2 regions of the Janibacter sp. Y6 genome follow, and region 2 is predicted to be linked to the other one. Evidence: riboswitches for the same ligand, from Rfam matches in the RefSeq annotation. Region 2 holds a riboswitch; the other holds the start of a gene.

Region 1 (9,265 bases), on a different contig from region 2:
CCGTCGAGGCCCCCGAGGGGGTGCGCTTCCTCATCCGCTCCCGGCTGATGTCGCAAGAAGAGCTCGTCGAGCACGGCCTGCTGTAAGAACCTCCCCCAGGCGGCCGACGCCCCGTGGACCACGTGGTCACGGGGCGTCGGACGCGTCACGGCTCGAGGTCGTGCTCGGGCGTGATCCCGCTCGCCGGCACGAGCTCGTGCTCCTCGAGCTCGGCGCGCAGCGCCTCCGCCGCGTCGATGTTGAGCGGGCTGCTCGTCCACGCCGGGATCGGCAGGTTGAGGAAGCGCTCCTCGCGCACCGCGGGGAGGTCCTTCGTCGCCGGGTTGGTCCGCAGCACCTCGACCTTCTGCTCGAAGGTCTGCCCGTCGTAGTCGACGAAGGCGATGAAGTCCGGCGACGAGCGCACGAGCCGCTCCCACGACACCGTCGTCCACGTGTCGTCGACGTCGGCCGTGGCGTTCTTCGCCCCCGCCGCCTCGATGATCGCCTGCGGCCCGCCGAAGGCGCCCGAGGTGAAGATCTCCTTCGTGCCCGAGTCGAAGAGGAAGACCGTGGGTCGCTCGGCCGCCTGGGGCGCCGCCTCCAGCGCCTCCCGGCGGCGGGTGATGTCGGCGTCGACCTCGGCCGCCTCGTCGACGTGCCCGGTGATCGCGCCGACCGCCTCGAGATCGGCCGAGAGCGCCTCCCACGGCGGCATCGTGCCGCGCGCGCCGTCCTCCTGCCGGCAGCTCTCCGACAGCACGTACGGCGCGATCCCCCGGCCGCTCAGCAGCTCGGGCGTGAGCCGGCGCTCCTCGGTGTAGCCGTAGCTCCACCCGGCGAGCATGACGTCGGGCCGCTGGGCGAGGACGTTCTCCATCGTCGGCTGGTCGCGGGTGGCGACGGGGATGCCGTCGACGACCTCGGACCCGTAGACCCGCGAGAGGGCCTGCGCCGTGTCCGTCGTACCGCTCGCCCCGGCGACCTGGTCCTGCGCCCCGACGGCGAGCACCATCGCGAGCAGGTTGCCGTCGCCGGCGACGTACATCCGCTGCGCGGGTGAGGGGAATCGCACGTCCTCGCCGCACGTCGACACCGTCACCTCGCCGGCGCCGTCCGCGCTGCTGCGGGTGGTCGACGTCGCGGATCCGCACCCGACGAGCAGAGAGCCGAGCAGGACGGCGGCGGACAGGGCCTGGGCGGCTCGGGCGGGGCGAAGGGGGGTCACAGGACTGCCTCTCGAGGAGCGGGCACCGGCGGGGCGCCGGCACCGAGGACGAGGTGGACCCGGCCGGTGACCGGGTCGGTGAGATGACGGGCGCCGACGTCGAAGACGTCGCGCACGAGCTCGGGGGTGAGGACGTCGCGGGGACGACCGACGGCGTGGACGGCGCCGTCGTGGAGCACGGCGACGGCGTCGAAGTGGGCGGCCGCGAGCGAGAGGTCGTGGACCGCGGCGACGACCGTGCACCCGAGGAGACGCACCGTCTGGAGCAGCTGGTCCTGGTGGTGCACGTCGAGGTGGTTCGTCGGTTCGTCGAGGACGAGCAGGTCGCACCCCTGGGCGATGCCACGGGCGAGCATCACCCGGCGGCGCTCGCCCCCGGAGAGGTGCTGACAGGGGCGGTCGACCTTCGCGGCCATGCCGACATGACGCAGCGCCTCGAGCACGAGCTCGCGCTCGGAGCGCTCGTCGACGGCCCATGGCGGTCGGTGCGGGGTGCGCCCCATCGCGACCATCTCGCCGACGAGGAGGTCCTCGGGCGGCCCGTCCTCCTGCGCGACGTAGGCCACCCGGGTGGCCCGCCGTCGCGACGACAGGCGCGCGAGGTCGACCCCGTCCACGTGCACGGTGCCGGCGGCCGGGGGTCGCAGGCCGACGAGCGACCTGATGAGGGTGGACTTGCCGCTGCCGTTGCGGCCGACGAGGGCGAGCATCGACCCGGGCGGCACGTCGAGGTCGACACCGGAGACGATCGTGCGCCCACCGATCTCGACGGCGAGCCCGGTCGTGGACAGGTGGGTCATCCGGCGCCCCCCGAGTACGAGTAGTGCCGTCTGCCGAGCAGGACGAGGAAGATCGGCGCCCCGACGAGCCCGGTGACGACGCTCAGCGGGATCTCCTGCGGGCGCACGACGGTCCGCGCCGCGACGTCGACCCAGAGCAGGAAGAGCGCGCCGCCGGCGGCCGCGACCGGCAGCACGTAGCGGTGCCGCGCGCCGACGAGGATGCGGGCGATGTGCGGGACGACGAGCCCGACGAAGCCGATGCCGCCGGAGACGGCGACGAGCACCCCCACGAGGACCGAGACGAGGACGAAGAGGGCGAGCCGCAGCTCTCGGACCGGGACGCCCAGACCGCCCGCGACGTCGGGTCCGGCAGCCAGCGCGTCGAGCCAGCGGTGCAGCGCGAGGAGGACGACGCCGGACACGACGACGACGAGCACGGGCGGGAGCACCTGCTGCCACACCGACCCGGAGAGGCTGCCGAGCAGCCAGAAGAGGACCGACTGCGTCGCCCGCGGGTCGGCGCTGAGGAAGACGAGCAGGCTCGAGACGGAGGAGAAGGCCGCCGACATGACGACACCGGTGAGCACGAGGCGAAGGGGGGTGATCCCGCCCTGGGCGAGAGAGATGCCGAGGACGAGGGCGGTCGCGACGAGAGCCCCGCCGAGGGCGCCGAGGGAGAGCGCCCACACCCCGAGCCCGGCGAGCGCGCCGAGGAGGATGACGAGGGTGGCGCCGACGCCGGCCCCGGCCGAGACCCCGAGGAGGTAGGGGTCGGCGAGCGGGTTGCGCACGAGGGTCTGCATGCACGCGCCGGCGACGGCCAGGCCGGCGCCGACGACCATCGCCATGACGGCACGCGGTGCGCGCAGCTCCCACACGATGGTGTCGAGGGCGGGGTCCGGGCCCGCAGCGCCGACGACCCGGGCGCGCAGGACGTCGACGACCCCGTGCAGCGGCAGCGGCTCGGACCCCAGACCGAGCGAGACGACGCCGCTGACGACGGTGAGGACGAGCAGGACGAGCAGCAGCGGCACGACGGGCAGCCGCCGGCCGCCGGGGCGGTCGTGGGACACGGGGGTCTCCAGGTGCGTCGGGGGCCCGGATCGCGAGGCCCTGTCGGGGTCCAGCGAGTCAGCAGGTCTTCGGACTCGGGGTCGTCCCGACGGGGTCCCTTCCCAGGCCTTCTGGCCCAGTGGATCTCACCCCGTCAGTCACCCATACCGCTGCGCGACAGCTCCGGACTCTCACCGGATTCCCTCTGCACTGGTGTGCGTCTGACTCGGTGCCGACACTACGCGACGCAGCGCGGACCTCGCAGCACGACGTCGGCGACGAGGTCTAGCCTGCGAGCGTGAGCTCTCCGATCCGCGCGGAGGACGTCGAGGCGGCCGCGGTCCTGCTGCACGACCTCCTCGACCCCACCCCGCTCCAGCCCTCCGCCCGGCACAGCACCGCCACCGGCGCGCACGTGCTCCTCAAGCGCGAGGACCTCCAGCCGGTGCGCAGCTACAAGCTCCGCGGCGCCTACACCCTCATCGCGCGCCTCTCCCCCGAGCAGCGGGCGAAGGGGGTCGTCGCAGCCTCCGCCGGCAACCACGCCCAGGGCGTCGCGTACGCCTGCGCGCGCCTCGGGGTGCAGGCCCGGATCTACCTGCCCCGCACCACCCCCCGCCAGAAGCGCGACCGCGTCGCCGCCCTCGGCGGCGAGCACGTCGAGGTCGTCGTCGGCGGCGACGTCTACGACGACGCGGCGGCCTCCGCCCTTCGTCATGCCCGCGAGAGCGGGGCGACGGTGGTGCCCGCCTTCGACCACGTCGACACGATGGCCGGCCAGGGCACGGTCGCCCTCGAGGTCGTCGAGCAGCTCGGCGGGGCACCCGACGTCGTGCTCGTCCCCGTCGGCGGGGGCGGTCTGCTCGGCGGGATGGCGACGTGGTTCGCCGAGCACCACCCCACGACGAAGGTCGTCGGCATCGAGCCCTCCGGGGCGGCGTCGATGTCGGCCGCCCTCGAGGCGGGCCGCCCGGTCGCGATCGGTGACGTCGACCCCTTCGTCGACGGCGCCGCGGTGCGCGAGGTCGGCGGGCTCACCTACTCAGCCGTCTCAGCCACGGACGCGCCGGTGCACTCCATCGCCGAGGGCGCGGTCGCCGTCGAGATGCTCGCGCTCTACCAGACCGAGGGCATCGTCACCGAGCCCGCGGGGTCGCTGGCGACCGCCGCCCTCGCCGCGATCGACCTCGACGAGCTCGGGGTCACGCCGGGCAGCACGGTCGTCGCCGTCGTCTCCGGGGGCAACAACGACGTCTCCCGCTACGCCGAGGTCGTCGAGAAGGCCCTCGTGCACCAGGGGCGCAAGCACTACTTCCTCGTCGACTTCCCGCAGGAGCCCGGGGCGCTGCGCCGCTTCCTCGACGAGGTCCTCGGGCCCGACGACGACATCGCGCTCTTCGAGTACGTCAAGCGCAGCAACCGCGAGACCGGGCCGGCCCTCGTCGGCGTCGAGCTCGGTGCCCCGGAGGACCTCGACCCCCTCCTGCGCCGGATGGAGGCCTCGCCGGTGCGCATCGAGCGCATCCGCCCCTCGAGCCCGCTCTTCCGCTTCATCCAGTAACCGCCTAGGGCTTGTCCCTTCATACCCCTTGGGGGTATCTTCGAGGGGACGAAGGGAGACCGCCGTGGCCGGATACGCCGCCGACAAGGACGCCTACCTCAAGCGTCTCAAGCGGATCGAGGGGCAGGTGCGCGGCATCGCCCGCATGGTCGACGACGACGAGTACTGCATCGACATCCTCACCCAGGTGAGCGCCGCGACGAAGGCGCTGCAGGCCGTGAGCCTCGGCCTGCTCGAGGACCACGTCGGGCACTGCGTCGTCGACGCCGCCCGCGAGAGCGACGAGGCCGCCCAGGAGAAGGTGCGCGAGGCCAGCGCGGCGATCGCGCGCCTCGTGCGCTCCTGACGCCCCTCCCCCAGACCACCCACCATCGACGAAGGAGCACCACCATGAGCGAGCAGACCACCATCTACGTCGACGGCATGACCTGCGAGAACTGCGTCCGGCACGTGTCCGAGGAGCTCGGCGAGATCTCCGGGGTCTCGGCCGTGGCCGTCGAGCTCGTCGCCGGCGGCAGCTCGCCGGTCACGCTCACGAGCGAGGGGCACGTGAGCCCGCAGGACATCGCCGCCGCGGTCGACGAGGCCGGGTACACGGTCGCCCCGCGATGAGCACCACCCACCCCACCGACGCCGACCCCTCGACCGCGGACGCCGCCGACGTCCACGAGGTCGACCTGGCCATCACCGGCATGACGTGCGCGTCGTGCGTCGCCCGCGTCGAGAAGCGCCTGGGCCGTCTCGACGGCGTGAGCGCGAGCGTCAACCTCGCGACCGAGCGTGCGCACGTCACCTACCCGGGGCACGTCACCCACGACGAGATCGTCGGGGCCGTCGAGGCGAGCGGCTACGGCGCGACCGTCCTCGACCCCGGCACTCGGCTCGCGCCGCCGGAGCACACCCACGTGCGCGAGGACGACCTGCGCCGACGCCTGCTCGTCGCCGGGCCGCTCGCGCTCGTCGTCGTCCTGCTCGCCATGGGCCCGTGGACCTTCGCCGCCAACCCGTGGCTGCAGCTCGTCCTCACCGCCCCCGTCGTCGTGTGGTGCGCCTGGCCCTTCCACCGTGCGGCGGTCGCGGCCGCCCGGCACCGCACCTCGACGATGGACACGCTCGTCAGCCTCGGCGTCACCGCCGCCTTCGTGTGGTCGAGCGTCGCGCTCGTCGTCGGCCCCGGCCACCACCCCCGCGAGGAGGGGCACTACTACTTCGAGACGGCAGCGGTGGTCACCGCCTTCCTCCTCCTCGGCCGGTGGCTCGAGTCGCGGGCCAAGGCGCAGGGCCGCTCCGCGCTCACCGCTCTCATGGACCTCGGGGCCAAGGAGGTCGCCGTCCAGCGCATCTCGGCGACCACCCGCGCGACGACCGAGGTCGTCATCCCCGTCGACGACCTGCGCGTCGGCGACCACTTCGTCGTGCGACCCGGTGAGAAGGTCGCGACCGACGGCGTCGTCGTCGACGGCGTCTCGGCCATCGACACCTCGGTCGTCACCGGCGAGTCCGTGCCCGTCGACGTCGAGGCGGGCAGCACGGTCGACGCGGGGACGATCAACACCTCGGGCCGGCTCGTCGTCGAGGCGACGGCGGTCGGTGCGCACACGACGCTCGCCGCGATCACCCGGCTCGTCGAGCAGGCCCAGACCGGCAAGGCCGACGTCCAGCGTCTCGCCGACCGCGTCTCCGCGGTCTTCGTGCCCGTCGTGCTCGCCCTCGCGCTGCTCACCTTCGTCGGCTGGTGGATCGGGTCCGGCAGCGCGACGACGGCGATCGGCGTCGCCATCACCGTGCTCATCATCGCCTGCCCCTGCGCGCTCGGCCTCGCCACGCCGACCGCCCTGCTCGTCGGCACCTCGCGCGGTGCGCAGAAGGGCATCCTCATCAAGGGCCCCCAGGTCCTCGAGGACACCCGCAGCATCGACACCGTCGTCATGGACAAGACGGGCACGATCACGACCGGCCGGACCCGGCTCACCGGTCTGGCCGCCGAGCCCGGGCTGCACCCCTTCGCCGCTCTCGTCGCTGCCGCCGCCGTCGAGCGCGGCAGCGAGCACCCGGTCGCCCGGGCGGTCGTCGCGCGCGCCGAGGAGAAGGGGCTGAAGATCCCCGACGCCCGCGACTTCGTCGCGCTGCCCGGCTCCGGTGCCCGCGCCGTCGTCGGGGACACCGAGGTGACCGTCGGCCTGCCCGAGCTCTTCGACGAGGTGCCCGCCGAGCTCGCGACCCTCGACCGGCCGGGGACCACCGTCTTCGTCGGGTGGGACGGCCGCGCCCGCGGCGCGCTCACCGTCGCCGACGACGTGCGCGAGACCTCCGCCCAGGCGGTGCGCGACCTGCGGGCCGCCGGGCTCGAGGCCTGGCTGCTCAGCGGCGACACCGAGATCAACGCGCGAGCGGTCGCGGCGAAGGTCGGCATCGAGCCCGAGCACGTCGTCGCCGGCGTCAAGCCGCACGAGAAGCACGCCCGCATCGCCGAGCTGCAGGAGTCCGGCCGGGTCGTCGCGATGGTCGGCGACGGCGTCAACGACGCCGCCGCCCTCGTGCAGGCCGACCTCGGCATGGCGATGGGCGCGGGCACGGACGTCGCCATGGAGTCCGCCGACATCGTCCTCGTGCGTGACGACCTCGCCTCCGTGCCCGAGGCGATGGCGCTGTCGGCACGCACGCTGCAGGTCATCAAGCAGAACCTCGTGTGGGCCTTCGGCTACAACACGCTCGCGATCCCGCTCGCCATGGCCGGCCTGCTCAACCCGATGATCGCGGGCGCGGCGATGGCCTTCAGCTCGGTGTGCGTCGTCCTCAGCAGCCTGCGGCTGCGCCGGGCGTAGGGCTCGCCCCGGGCATGACGAAGGGGGAGGGACCGGGTGACCCGGTCCCTCCCCCTTCGTCGTGCGACCTGGCACCAGGTCGTCGCGGGTGATGCCTCAGATGGTGACGGTGCCCTTGGGGGTGCTCAGGGTGACCGAGAGCAGACCCGGCTGGCCGTGGGGGGCGACGAACTCGAAGGTGATGACCGACGAGGTCTCGGTGGCGGGCAGGCCCAGCCAGTCGTGGACCCGCTCGGGGTCGCCCGCGACCATGAGCGACTCGATGACGACGTCGCTGTGGTTGTCGGCGCTCGGGTGGTCCGAGCCCTCGTCCCACTTGATGAAGAAGGGCAGCTGCGGGTCCGACATCAGGCCCTTGACGCCGATCTGGCGCCAGCTGAACTCGCGCCCGTCGGGCATGCGGCGCGACCCGGGGACCGACTCGCGCTCGAGGCGCTGCTCGACGACGCCGAGGTCGTCGACCGCGACGACCCAGCCCATCCAGCCGCCGCCCTGCTCGGAGCGGGCGCGCACGGCCTGGCCGAAGGGGGCCTTGTCGGCGCTCGGGTGGTCGAGGACCTCGACGACCTCGATGTAGCGCTCGTGAGCCAGCGGCAGGATCATGTTGCGCGTGCCGAAGCGAGGATGGATGCCGCCGTCGAGCGGTTCCACCCCGATGGCCTCCGCGAGGCGCTTGGCGGTGGCCTGCAGCCCTGCAGGCTCTGCGGCGAAAGAGACGTGGTCGACGCGCATAGGGGCATCGTGGCACGGGGTGCGTCTCACGACGTAATCGACCCCCGACGAGCGGTCGCGTACCGACCGGTCACCGCGTACGCTGCCGCACCGCCTCGTAGACGACGACCGCGGCGGAGGTCGAGACGTTGAGCGAGTTCGCCCGGCCGACCATGGGGATGCGCACGCGGTGGGTCGAGGCGGCGAGCGCCTCGTCGGTGAGCCCGTACTTCTCCGAGCCGACGGCGACCGCGACGCCCCCGGTGTAGTCGACGTCGGTGTGCACGACGTCGGTGTCCGGCGTCGTCGCGACGACGGCCACGCCGTGCCCGGTCAGACGGGCCCAGGCCTGGGCGCGGGTCGTCGAGACGACCGGCACCGAGAAGACCGTGCCCTTGCTCCCCCGGATGACGTTGGGGTTGCCCCAGTCCGTGACGCAGTCGGCGGCGACGACGAGGTCGACACCCGCGGCGTCGGCCGTGCGCAGCATCGCGCCGAGGTTGCCCGGCTTCTCCACCCCTTCGACGAGCAGGACGAAGGGGGACTCCCCCAGCTCGACGTCGTCCCAGGACAGCCCGGGGGCGGGCACCTTCGCGAGGACGCCGTCCGGCCCCTCGCGGTAGGAGACCTTGTCGAAGGCGGTCCGCGAGAGCTCGACGACCTCCGCGCCGGCGGCACGGGCCGCCTCGACGGCACCCGGTCCGGCCTCGTGCATGAGCTCGGGGCAGTGGTAGACGGCGAAGGGGGTCACCCCCGCCTCGAGCGCGAGGAGGAGCTCCTCGGTGCCCTCGAGCAGGGTCGTGCCGCTCTCGTCGCGCGCGCGGCGACGGCGCAGCGCGACGAGCTCCTTGAGGCGCGGGTTGGACGGGGAGGTGATGTGCAGATCAGCCATGGCCCACCCAGGATGCCGCACACTGGGCCGATGCCCGGCCAGCTGGAGGACACGTCGACGTCGCAGCACCTCGAGCCCAGGAGGCCCGAGGCCGGGCGGCTGCTCCTCGCGCTGCTCGTCATGGCGGCGGCGATGCTCGTCACCGCCTTCGTCGGACGTCAGGTCGTCCTCGCGTCGAGCTCGATCCGTCGCGGCGACGCCTCGGTCATCGACGCGACGACCGGGTACGCGCTG
Region 2 (9,265 bases):
GGGACCCGTGCCCGGTCGCCCCGAGGACTTCATCGCCCACGACGGCCAGCTGACCAAGCGCGACGTGCGGGCCTCGGCCCTGGCCCGCCTGCGCCCCACCGCCGGTGCCCACCTGTGGGACCTCGGCGCCGGCAACGGCTCGGTCGCCCTCGAGTGGTGCCTCGCCGCGGAGCGGACGAGCGCGACCTGCGTCGAGCGCGACCCCACCCGAGCCCAGCGCATCCGCGACAACGCCGCCGCCCTCGGGCTCGCCGGGCGCGTCGAGGTCGTCGTCGGTGACACGACGACGACCGACCTCATCCCCTTCGCCACCCCCGACGCCGTCTTCGTCGGCGGCGGGCTCGACGAGGACCTGCTCGCGCGGGCCTGGCAGGCGCTGCCCGCCGGCGGGCGGCTCGTCGCGCACGCCGTGACCCTCGAGGGCGAGGGCTCGCTCGTCGCCACCCACGGCCGTACCGGCGGCGAGCTCACCCGGGTGAGCGTCGAGCGGGCGGTCCCGCTCGGTCGCTACCTGTCGTGGACGCCCGCCCGCGCCGTCGTCCAGCTCGCCGTCACCCGACCCCACGGAGCGTCATGACCGTCCACTTCATCGGCGCCGGACCCGGCGCCGCCGACCTGCTCACGCTGCGGGCGACCCGGCTCCTCGCGCAGAGCCGGCTGTGCCTCTACGCGGGCAGCTATCTCGACGCCGCCGTGCTCGAGCACTGCCCCGACGACGCCCGTCTCGTCGACACCCAGGACCTCGACCTCGACGCGATCGTCGCCGAGGTCGTCGCGGCGCACGGGCGCGGCGAGGACGTCGCCCGGCTGTGCTCCGGCGACCCGTCCGTCTACTCCGCGCTCGCCGAGCAGACCCGCCGCCTCGACGCCGCGGGCGTGCCGTGGGACGTCACGCCCGGGGTCGCGGCCTACGCGGCGACCGCCGCCCGGATCGGGCGCGAGCTCACGGTGCCCGAGGTCGCGCAGTCGGTCGTGCTCACCCGCGCCCAGCGCGACTCGACGGCGATGCCGACGGGGGAGAGCCTCGAGGCCTTCGCCGCGACCGGCGCGACCCTCGCGCTCCACCTCGCCGTGCGACGGGTGCGCGAGCTCGCGCAGCGCTGCGCGGTGCACTACGGCGAGGACTGCCCCGTCGTCGTCGCCTACCGCGTCGAGCAGCCCGAGGAGCTCGTGCTGCACGGGACCCTCGTCGACATCGCCGACCAGGTCGAGGCCCACGACATCCGCCAGGCCGCGGTCGTCCTCGTCGGGTGGGCCCTGCGGGCCGAGGGCTTCGTCGAGTCGCACCTCTACTCGCGGCTGCGCGCGGCCGGCCCCTCGGCCGCGGCCCGGGCGGCCGAGGACGGCGGCCTCCGCTGACCCCTTCGCCCCCCAGCCCTCGCCCCACCCGCCCCAAGTTTCTCGGGTGACCCGATAAACCCCCGCTGAGCATGAGTACGAAACTCCTGCTGACCAGGGGTAAGTCTTGCTCAGCGCCCCGCCCACGGGCTCGGGATCGGCTCGGGGCAGGATGACCCCCGCCCCGCCACCCACCCGAGGACCGTGAGTTGAACCGCCTGCTGCGCACCGCCTGGACCGTCACGACCGCCCGGCGTCGCGGACCCGTCGGCCCGGGGGAGCACGCCGTCCTGCCGCTGCGGGTGCTGCTCAACGACATCGACCTCGCCGGGCACATGAACAACGGCGTCTACCTCTCGATCGCCGACCTCGGCCGGCTCGACCTCGCCGTGCGCTCGGGGTGGGCGCGCGCGCAGCTGCGGCACCGCCTCTCGCCGGTCGTCATGCAGGAGACGATCACCTTCCGCACGTCGCTGCGCCCGCTCCAGGCCTTCGAGCTGCACAGCGCGGTGGCGGGGTGGGACCGCGTGAGCGTGACCTTCGAGCAGCGCTTCGTCGTCGACGGCCAGGTGTGCGCGCAGGCGCTCTTGCGGATGCGATTCCTCCGGCGCGGCCGCGGGGTCGACACCGACCGCCTCTGGTCCCTCCTGAGGGTCGAGCCGCCGCCCTCGGCCCTGCCGACCTGGGCGAAGGGGTGGGGAGACGGCGCGCGGCTGCCCTCGCCCCGCGCGGACGCACCGGCAGGACCTCCGCCCTTCTGGGCCTGAGGGCTCAGCCGATCGAGCGCGGGGTCCAGACCCGCCCGTCGTCGGCCACCCGGGTCGTCGAGGCCCCGACGACGACGAGGCATCCCATGTCGACGGCGTCGACGTCGAGACCGCCGAGGGTCGTCACCGTCACCGACTCCTCCTCGCGACCCACGTGGCGGGCGACGACGACGACCCGGTCCGGGCCGACGGCGTCGACGAGCAGGTCGCGCGCGGCGCCGAGGGTGTCGGGGCGCGAGCGCGAGCGCGGGTTGTAGAGCGCGACGCTGATGTCGCGCGTGACGAGCGCGGTGAGCCGGTCGGCGAGGATCTCCCACGGCTTGAGGTTGTCGCTGAGGTTGACCAGGGCGTGGTCGCCGCCGAGCACCGCGCCGACGAGCGCGCTCGCGGCGTGCGCGGCGGTGACCCCGGGCACGACGTGCACCGGCACGTGCCCGAAGCCCTCGTCCTCGAGCAGCGCCGCCTCCCGCGCCTCGAAGAGCGCCGTCGCCATGCCGAAGACACCAGCGTCGCCGCCGGACACGAGCGCCACGTGCTCGCCGCGTCGGGCGAGGTCGAGGCACAGCCGCCCGCGGTCGACCTCGACGGAGTTGCCCGACGGGTGACGGGTCAGGCCCTCGCGCTGCGGCACCCGCGCGACGTAGGGCGCGTAGCCGACGACGTGGTCGACCTCGGCGAGCACCTGCGAGGCCTGCGGGGTGAGCCAGTGGTCCGGGCCGGGGCCGAGCCCGACGACGTGGACCGTGCCCGGCGACGAAGGGGTGTCCGCCACCTCGGGCGACCCGGCTGTCAGCCGGGCGAAGTCCGCGGCCCGACCGGCCGCGTCGTCGCGCAGCCCCTCGCCGGGCACGACGACGAGCGACATGTACGGCACCCGGCCCTCGTCGACCTCCGCCGCGGGCAGGACGACCTGGCCCGGGCCGGACGCGCGCTCGACGTAGACAGCGCGCTCGAGCACCCCCGCCTGGCGCAGCGCCTCGCGCACCCCGGCGAAGGTCCGCCCGAGCTTCATGATGATCGCCGCGTCGGTGTCCGCGAGCCGACGGGCGAGCTCGGGCACGGCGAGCGTGCCGGGCAGCACCGTGAGGGTGTCTTCGTGCCGGCACAGACCGGTCGCGACCGCGGCGGTGGCCGCCGACAGCGCGGTGATCCCGGGCACGACCTCGGTCGGGTAGCGCGGGCTGAGCCGGTCGTGGACGTACATGAAGGACCCGAAGAAGAGGGGGTCGCCGACGGCGAGGACGACGACCGAGCGCCCGGCGGCCAGGTGCGCCTCGAGGCGGTCGGCGCACTCGTCGTAGAAGTCCGAGAGCGCGCCGTAGTAGCCCCGCGGGTGATCGGTGAAGCCCGTCGTCACGGGGTAGCGCAGCTCTTCCTCGAGCACCCCCTCGGGGATGAGGTCGGCGGCGATGGAGCGCGCCATCGACTGCTTGCCGGTGCCCGCGTGGTACGCCACGACGTCGGCCTCGGCGATGACCCGGGCGGCCTTGAGAGTGACGAGCTCGGGGTCGCCGGGCCCGATCCCCACGCCGTAGAAGCGCCCCCGCGCCTCCTCGCTCATGCGAGCTCGTCCGGGTTGGCGAGCGCGTTGAGGGCCGCGGCCGCCATGGCCGAGCCGCCGCGACGCCCGTGGACGACGAGCCACGGCACCGGCCCGCCGGGCAGGCCGTGCTCGGCGAGCGCGACCTTCGACTCGGCGGAGCCGACGAAGCCCACGGGCATCCCGATGATCGCCGCCGGCCGGGGCGCGCCGTCGGCGAGCATCTCGAGCAGGTGGAAGAGCGCGGTCGGGGCGTTGCCGATCGCGACAACAGCGCCCTCGAGCCGGTCCTCCCACAACGAGACGGCGGCGGCGGCGCGGGTGGTCTCCCAGGCCGCGGCGAGCCCCGGCACGCGCTCGTCGCGCAGCGTGCACACGACGTCGTTGTCGGCGGGCAGCCGCCGGCGGGTGACGCCCGAGGCGAGCATGTTGCTGTCGGTGAGCACGGGCGCCCCGGCGACGAGCGCGGCGAGCGTCGCCGTCGCGACCTCGGGGTGCGCGGCGATGTCACGGGTGATCTCGACGTCGCCGGCGGCGTGGACGATGCGCACGGCCGCGCCGTGCAGGCTCGCCGGCAGCCCGGAGACGTCGGTCTCCTCGCGGATCATCGCGAAGGAGCGCCGGTAGATCTCCTGGCCGTCGGTCACGTAGTCGTGACGCCGGGTCGGTCGGCGAAGGGTGGTCACGTGGGCTCCTCAGGGGTGCGGCGCTGCGCGCGGACGACGTCGTCGGCGCAGGTCGGGTCGAGCGCGGTCGTGTGCGGACGAGCGGGGTGCCCGCACGCCCGGTCGCAGCCGATGACGTGGACGGGCGGGCCGAAGGGGTCGACGAGGGTCGCCGCCGCGTGAGCCAGCTCGCGGGTCGGCGTCGTCGTGCGGGCGCAGGCGGGGGCCCCGGCGCAGGCGGTGAGCACCGCCCACGGCGAGCCGGCGGAGACGACGAGGCCGGCGGCGGCGAGCTCACCGGCGCGCGCAGCGCCCCCCGGGACGAGGACCGAGCGCCACGGGGTGATCCGCAGGGGAGGTGTGAGGCCGCTCGCGGCCGAGGTCGCCGTCCCCGCGAGCGCGGCGGCCGTGTCGGGGGTGAGCAGGCCCAGCGGCACGAGCGCGACGAGGTCCTCGCCGAGCGGGCCGGCGGCCGGGGGCGGCGCGACGTCGACGGCGAAGGGGGAGCCCCCCGGCAGCAGGGTCGCCCGGTCCTCGGCGGGCAGGTCGCGGACGTTCCAGACCCGCTCGCGCCCGCGGACGGAGAGGAAGCGGCGCGCGACGTCGAGGACGGTCGTCGCGGCGTCCGCGCGGGGCACGACGAGGGCGCGACCGTCGACGAGCACGCGCGCGCTCGCCCCCTCGTCGACGACCGCGACGTCCCACGGCTCGCCGAGCACGGCGCCCCCGGGCACGGCGACGGCGAGCAGGAAGCGCCCGGGCAGGGCGGCGAGCGCGTCGTCGGCGAGCAGGGCCTCGTCGAGCGCACGGACGAGGTCGTCGAGGGCGAGCGCCGGGTCGGCGACGACGTTGCGTGCCTTGTCGTGCGCCGCCGATGGGACGAGCCCGAGCGCGCCGATCGCGGTGACGAGCTCGCGGGGGAGCGGGCTCGGCAGGCCGCGCAGCTGGAGGCTGCCGCGCGAGGTGAGCGTGACATCGGGATCACCGAATCTGCCTGCGAGAGAGGAGATCTCGACGAGATCGGCAGCGCTGGTGCGTCCGCCGGGCACCCGCAGCCGGACCATTGCGCCGTCCGCCGAGACGAAGGGCGAGAGCAGCCCCGGGCACCGGTCGGCGCCGTCGCGAGCGGGCGATCGGGTGGTCACGGCGGTGCAGCCTACGCGTCGCGCCGACCTCGCGCCGACGCCCCGGGGGCGGCCCGAGGGCCCTCGCCGACGCGCCTCGCGGGGTCCCCGGGCGACCCCGGTAGGGTGCGTCTCGGTCGATCTGCGCGGAACCCGGTGCGACTCCGGGACGGTCCCGCCACTGTGAGCGAATCCCCTTCGCGAGTCAGACACGCCTGGTCGGCCGGCCCGGACGACACGTCTGGGTCCCTCCCTTCGACTGCGGGGCGCGGAACCCTGCCAGAGGAGTCACCGACGTGACCACGCTCGCCCTGCTGTCCACCTCCGACACCGACCTGCTGAGCGCCCGAGAGGCCGCTCGCACGCACGGGATCGACGTGGTGCTGGCCAACCCCGCCCGTCCCGGCCACACCGACATGGGCGAGCTCATCGCCTCCGCGGACGTCGTCGTCGCCCGCATCCTCGGCACCCCGGACGACCTGTGCAGCGGCTTCCGCCGGCTCGCCGAGCAGGGAGCGCGGCTCGTCGTCGTCGGCGGCACCCAGGAGCCGGACGCGGCCCTCATGGAGATGTCGACCGTGCCGGCCGGCGTCGTCGCCGAGGCCCACCGCTACCTCGCCGAGGGCGGCCCCGACAACGTCGCGCAGCTGCACGCCTTCCTCGGCGACACCCTGCTCCTCACCGGCGAGGGCTTCGAGGCCCCGAAGGCGCTGCCCCGGTGGGGCGTCCTCGAGCGCCCGGAGCCTGAGCCGCTGCCCGACGGCGCGGTGCGACCGCGGGTCGGGGTGCTCATCTACCGGGCCCAGTACGCGGCGGGCAACACCGCCTACGCGCACGCGCTCGCCGACGCGATCGACGCCGCCGGCGGGCACGGCGTCGTCGTGCACTCCGCGTCGCTGCGCGACGCCCCCGACGGCCTGCTCGAGCACCTCGGCACCCTCGACGCGCTCGTGACGACCGTGCTCGCCGCAGGCGGCACGAAGCCGGCGACCGCCTCCGCCGGCGAGGACGACGAGGCGTGGGACGTCGAGCGTCTCGCCGCGCTCGACATCCCGATCCTCCAGGGCCTGTGCCTCACGTGGAGCCGGGCCGACTGGCAGGCCTCTGGGGACGGCATGAGCCCGCTCGACGTCGCGACCCAGGTCGCCGTCCCCGAGTTCGACGGACGGCTCATCACGGTCGCCTTCTCCTTCAAGGAGATCGACGACGAGGGCCTGCCGCACTACGTCGCCGACCCCGAGCGGGCCGCCCGCGTCGCCGGTATCGCGGTCAACCACGCCCGGCTGCGCTCGACCCCCGTCGCCGAGCGCAAGATCGCCGTCGTGCTGTCCGCCTACCCGACGAAGCACTCGCGCCTGGGCAACGCCGTCGGCCTCGACACCCCGGTGTCGACGATCCGCCTGCTGCGTCTCATGCGCGAGGCCGGGTACGACCTCGGCGAGGGCTTCGTCGGCATGGACCCGCTGCCCGAGGTCGAGGGCGAGGCCCCCGACACGACGTGCGGCAACGCGCTCATCCACGAGCTCATCGCCGCCGGCGGCCAGGACGAGGAGTGGCTCACCCAGGAGCAGGTCGAGGGCGCCCAGGTACGCATCCCGGCCGAGCGCTATTGCGGTTGGTTCGACACGCTCCCCGCCGACCTGCGCGAGGCGATGACCGAGCACTGGGGCGACGCGCCCGGCGAGGTCTTCGTCGACACGACCCGCGACGCGACGGGGGAGATCGTCACCGCCGCCATCGTCCGGGGCAACGTCGCGCTCCTCGTGCAGCCGCCGCGCGGCTTCGGCGAGAACCCCATCGCGATCTACCACGACCCCGACCTGCCGCCGACGCACCACTACCTCGCGACCTACCGCTGGGTCGAGGAGGAGTTCGGCGCCCACGCCGTCGTCCACGTCGGCAAGCACGGCAACCTCGAGTGGCTCTCGGGCAAGAACCTCGCGATGTCCGCGTCGTGCGGCACCGACGCCGCGCTCGGCAGCCTGCCGCTCGTCTACCCCTTCCTCGTCAACGACCCCGGCGAGGGCACCCAGGCCAAGCGCCGGGCGCACGCGACGATCGTCGACCACCTCGTGCCGCCGATGGCGCGCGCCGAGTCCTACGGCGACATCGCCCGCCTCGAGCAGCTCCTCGACGAGTACGGCAACGTCTCGGTCATGGACCCGGCGAAGGCGCCGGCCCTGCGCGGCGAGATCTGGCAGCTCATCCACGCGGCGCAGATGCACGTCGACCTCGGGCTCGAGGACGTCGACCTCGACGACGCCGACGGCTTCGACGAGCTCGTCATGCACGTCGACGGCTGGCTGTGCGAGATCAAGGACGTCCAGATCCGCGACGGCCTCCACGTCCTCGGCCAGGCGCCCCAGGGCGACGAGCTCGTCAACCTCGTCCTCGCGGTCCTGCGCGCCGCCCAGGTCTTCTCCGGCCAGGTCGGATCGGTCCCCGGCCTTCGGGCCGCGCTCGGTCTCTCCGAGGACGCGGGCACCGTCGAGACCGACGCGGTCGAAGGGCGAGCCCGTCGCCTCGTCGAGGGCCTGGCGGCCGCCGACTGGCGGCCCGACGCCGCGCGTGACGTCGTCGCGCGGACCGAGCCCGACCTCGACGAGGACGCCGCGTCCGGGGTCGTCGCCGGCCTCGAGTTCGCCGCGACCCAGGTCGTGCCGCGCCTCGCCGGCACCGAGCGCGAGCTCGCCATGGTCCTGCACGCCCTCGACGGCGGCTACGTCCCCGCCGGGCCGAGCGGGTCCCCCCTTCGGGGGCTGATCAATGTGCTCCCGACCGGGCGCAACTTCTACTCGGTCGACCCCAAGGCCATCCCCTCGCGCCTGGCCTACCAGACCGGCACCGCGATGGCCGACTCGCTCCTCGCGCGCTACCTCGAGGACACCGGCGAGCTGCCGCGCAGCGTGGGCCTGTCGATGTGGGGCACCTCCGCGATGCGCACCTCCGGTGACGACATCGGCGAGGTCCTCGCCCTGCTCGGCGTCACGCCGGTGTGGGACGAGCAGTCGCGCCGGGTCACCGGGCTCGCCCCCATCCCGCTCGAGGAGCTCGGCCGACCGCGCGTCGACGTCACCGTGCGCATCTCCGGATTCTTCCGCGACGCCTTCCCGCACGTCATCGCGCTCATCGACGACGCCGTCGCACTCGTCGCCGGGCTCGACGAGCGCGAGGAGGACAACCACGTGCGGGCCCACGCCGCCGCCGACCTCGCCGACCACGGCGACGAGCGGCGCGCGCGCACCCGCATCTTCGGCTCGCAGCCCGGGTCGTACGGCGCGGGGATCCTCCAGGTCGTCGAGTCGGGCACGTGGCGCAGCGACGACGACCTCGCGCAGGTCTACACGGCGTGGGGCGGCTACGCGTACGGCCGCGACCTCGACGGCGCGCCGGCCGCGGAGGACATGGAGCGCACCTACCGGCGCATCCAGGTCGCGGCGAAGAACGTCGACAACCGCGAGTCCGACATCCTCGACAGCGACGACTACTTCCAGTACCACGGCGGCATGGTCGCGACCGTCCGTGCGCTCACCGGCGCCGAGCCGAAGGCCTACGTCGGCGACTCCACCTCGCCGGACGCCGTGCGCACCCGCACGCTGCAGGAGGAGACCAACCGCGTCTTCCGCTCCCGCGTCGTCAACCCGCGGTGGATCTCGGCGATGCAGCGCCACGGGTACAAGGGCGCCTTCGAGCTCGCGGCGACGGTCGACTACCTCTTCGGCTTCGACGCCACCGCCGGGGTCGTGCACGACTGGATGTACGACCGGATCGCCAAGGACTACGTCCTCGACGAGACGACGCAGGACTTCATGCGCCGGGCCAACCCGTGGG

What was found. Region 2 has a riboswitch for cobalamin ahead of cobN (cobaltochelatase subunit CobN). Riboswitches for the same ligand answer to the same signal wherever they lie in the genome.
Region 1: linked by a shared signal. The riboswitch ahead of L6241_RS13680 (iron ABC transporter permease) and the one ahead of cobN (cobaltochelatase subunit CobN) in region 2 are both predicted to bind cobalamin.

What each region holds. Positions count from the first base shown of each region.
Region 1 is NZ_JAKLYZ010000006.1:67,825-77,089, forward strand. It holds gene L6241_RS13665 (DUF779 domain-containing protein) at 1-86, shown strand, start outside; gene L6241_RS13670 (ABC transporter substrate-binding protein) at 146-1,207, opposite strand; gene L6241_RS13675 (ABC transporter ATP-binding protein) at 1,204-2,007, opposite strand; gene L6241_RS13680 (iron ABC transporter permease) at 2,004-3,062, opposite strand; cobalamin riboswitch at 3,105-3,294, opposite strand; gene ilvA (threonine ammonia-lyase IlvA) at 3,341-4,603, shown strand; gene L6241_RS13690 (metal-sensitive transcriptional regulator) at 4,668-4,949, shown strand; gene L6241_RS13695 (heavy-metal-associated domain-containing protein) at 4,994-5,215, shown strand; gene L6241_RS13700 (heavy metal translocating P-type ATPase) at 5,212-7,428, shown strand; gene L6241_RS13705 (VOC family protein) at 7,525-8,160, opposite strand; gene L6241_RS13710 (RNA methyltransferase) at 8,231-9,031, opposite strand; gene L6241_RS13715 (phosphatase PAP2 family protein) at 9,062-9,265, shown strand, end outside.
Region 2 is NZ_JAKLYZ010000001.1:730,481-739,745, reverse strand. It holds gene cbiE (precorrin-6y C5,15-methyltransferase (decarboxylating) subunit CbiE) at 1-577, shown strand, start outside; gene L6241_RS03400 (cobalt-precorrin-4/precorrin-4 C(11)-methyltransferase) at 574-1,359, shown strand; gene L6241_RS03395 (thioesterase family protein) at 1,548-2,105, shown strand; gene L6241_RS03390 (precorrin-2 C(20)-methyltransferase) at 2,110-3,666, opposite strand; gene L6241_RS03385 (precorrin-8X methylmutase) at 3,663-4,331, opposite strand; gene L6241_RS03380 (cobalamin biosynthesis protein CobG) at 4,328-5,455, opposite strand; cobalamin riboswitch at 5,542-5,668, shown strand; gene cobN (cobaltochelatase subunit CobN) at 5,731-9,265, shown strand, end outside.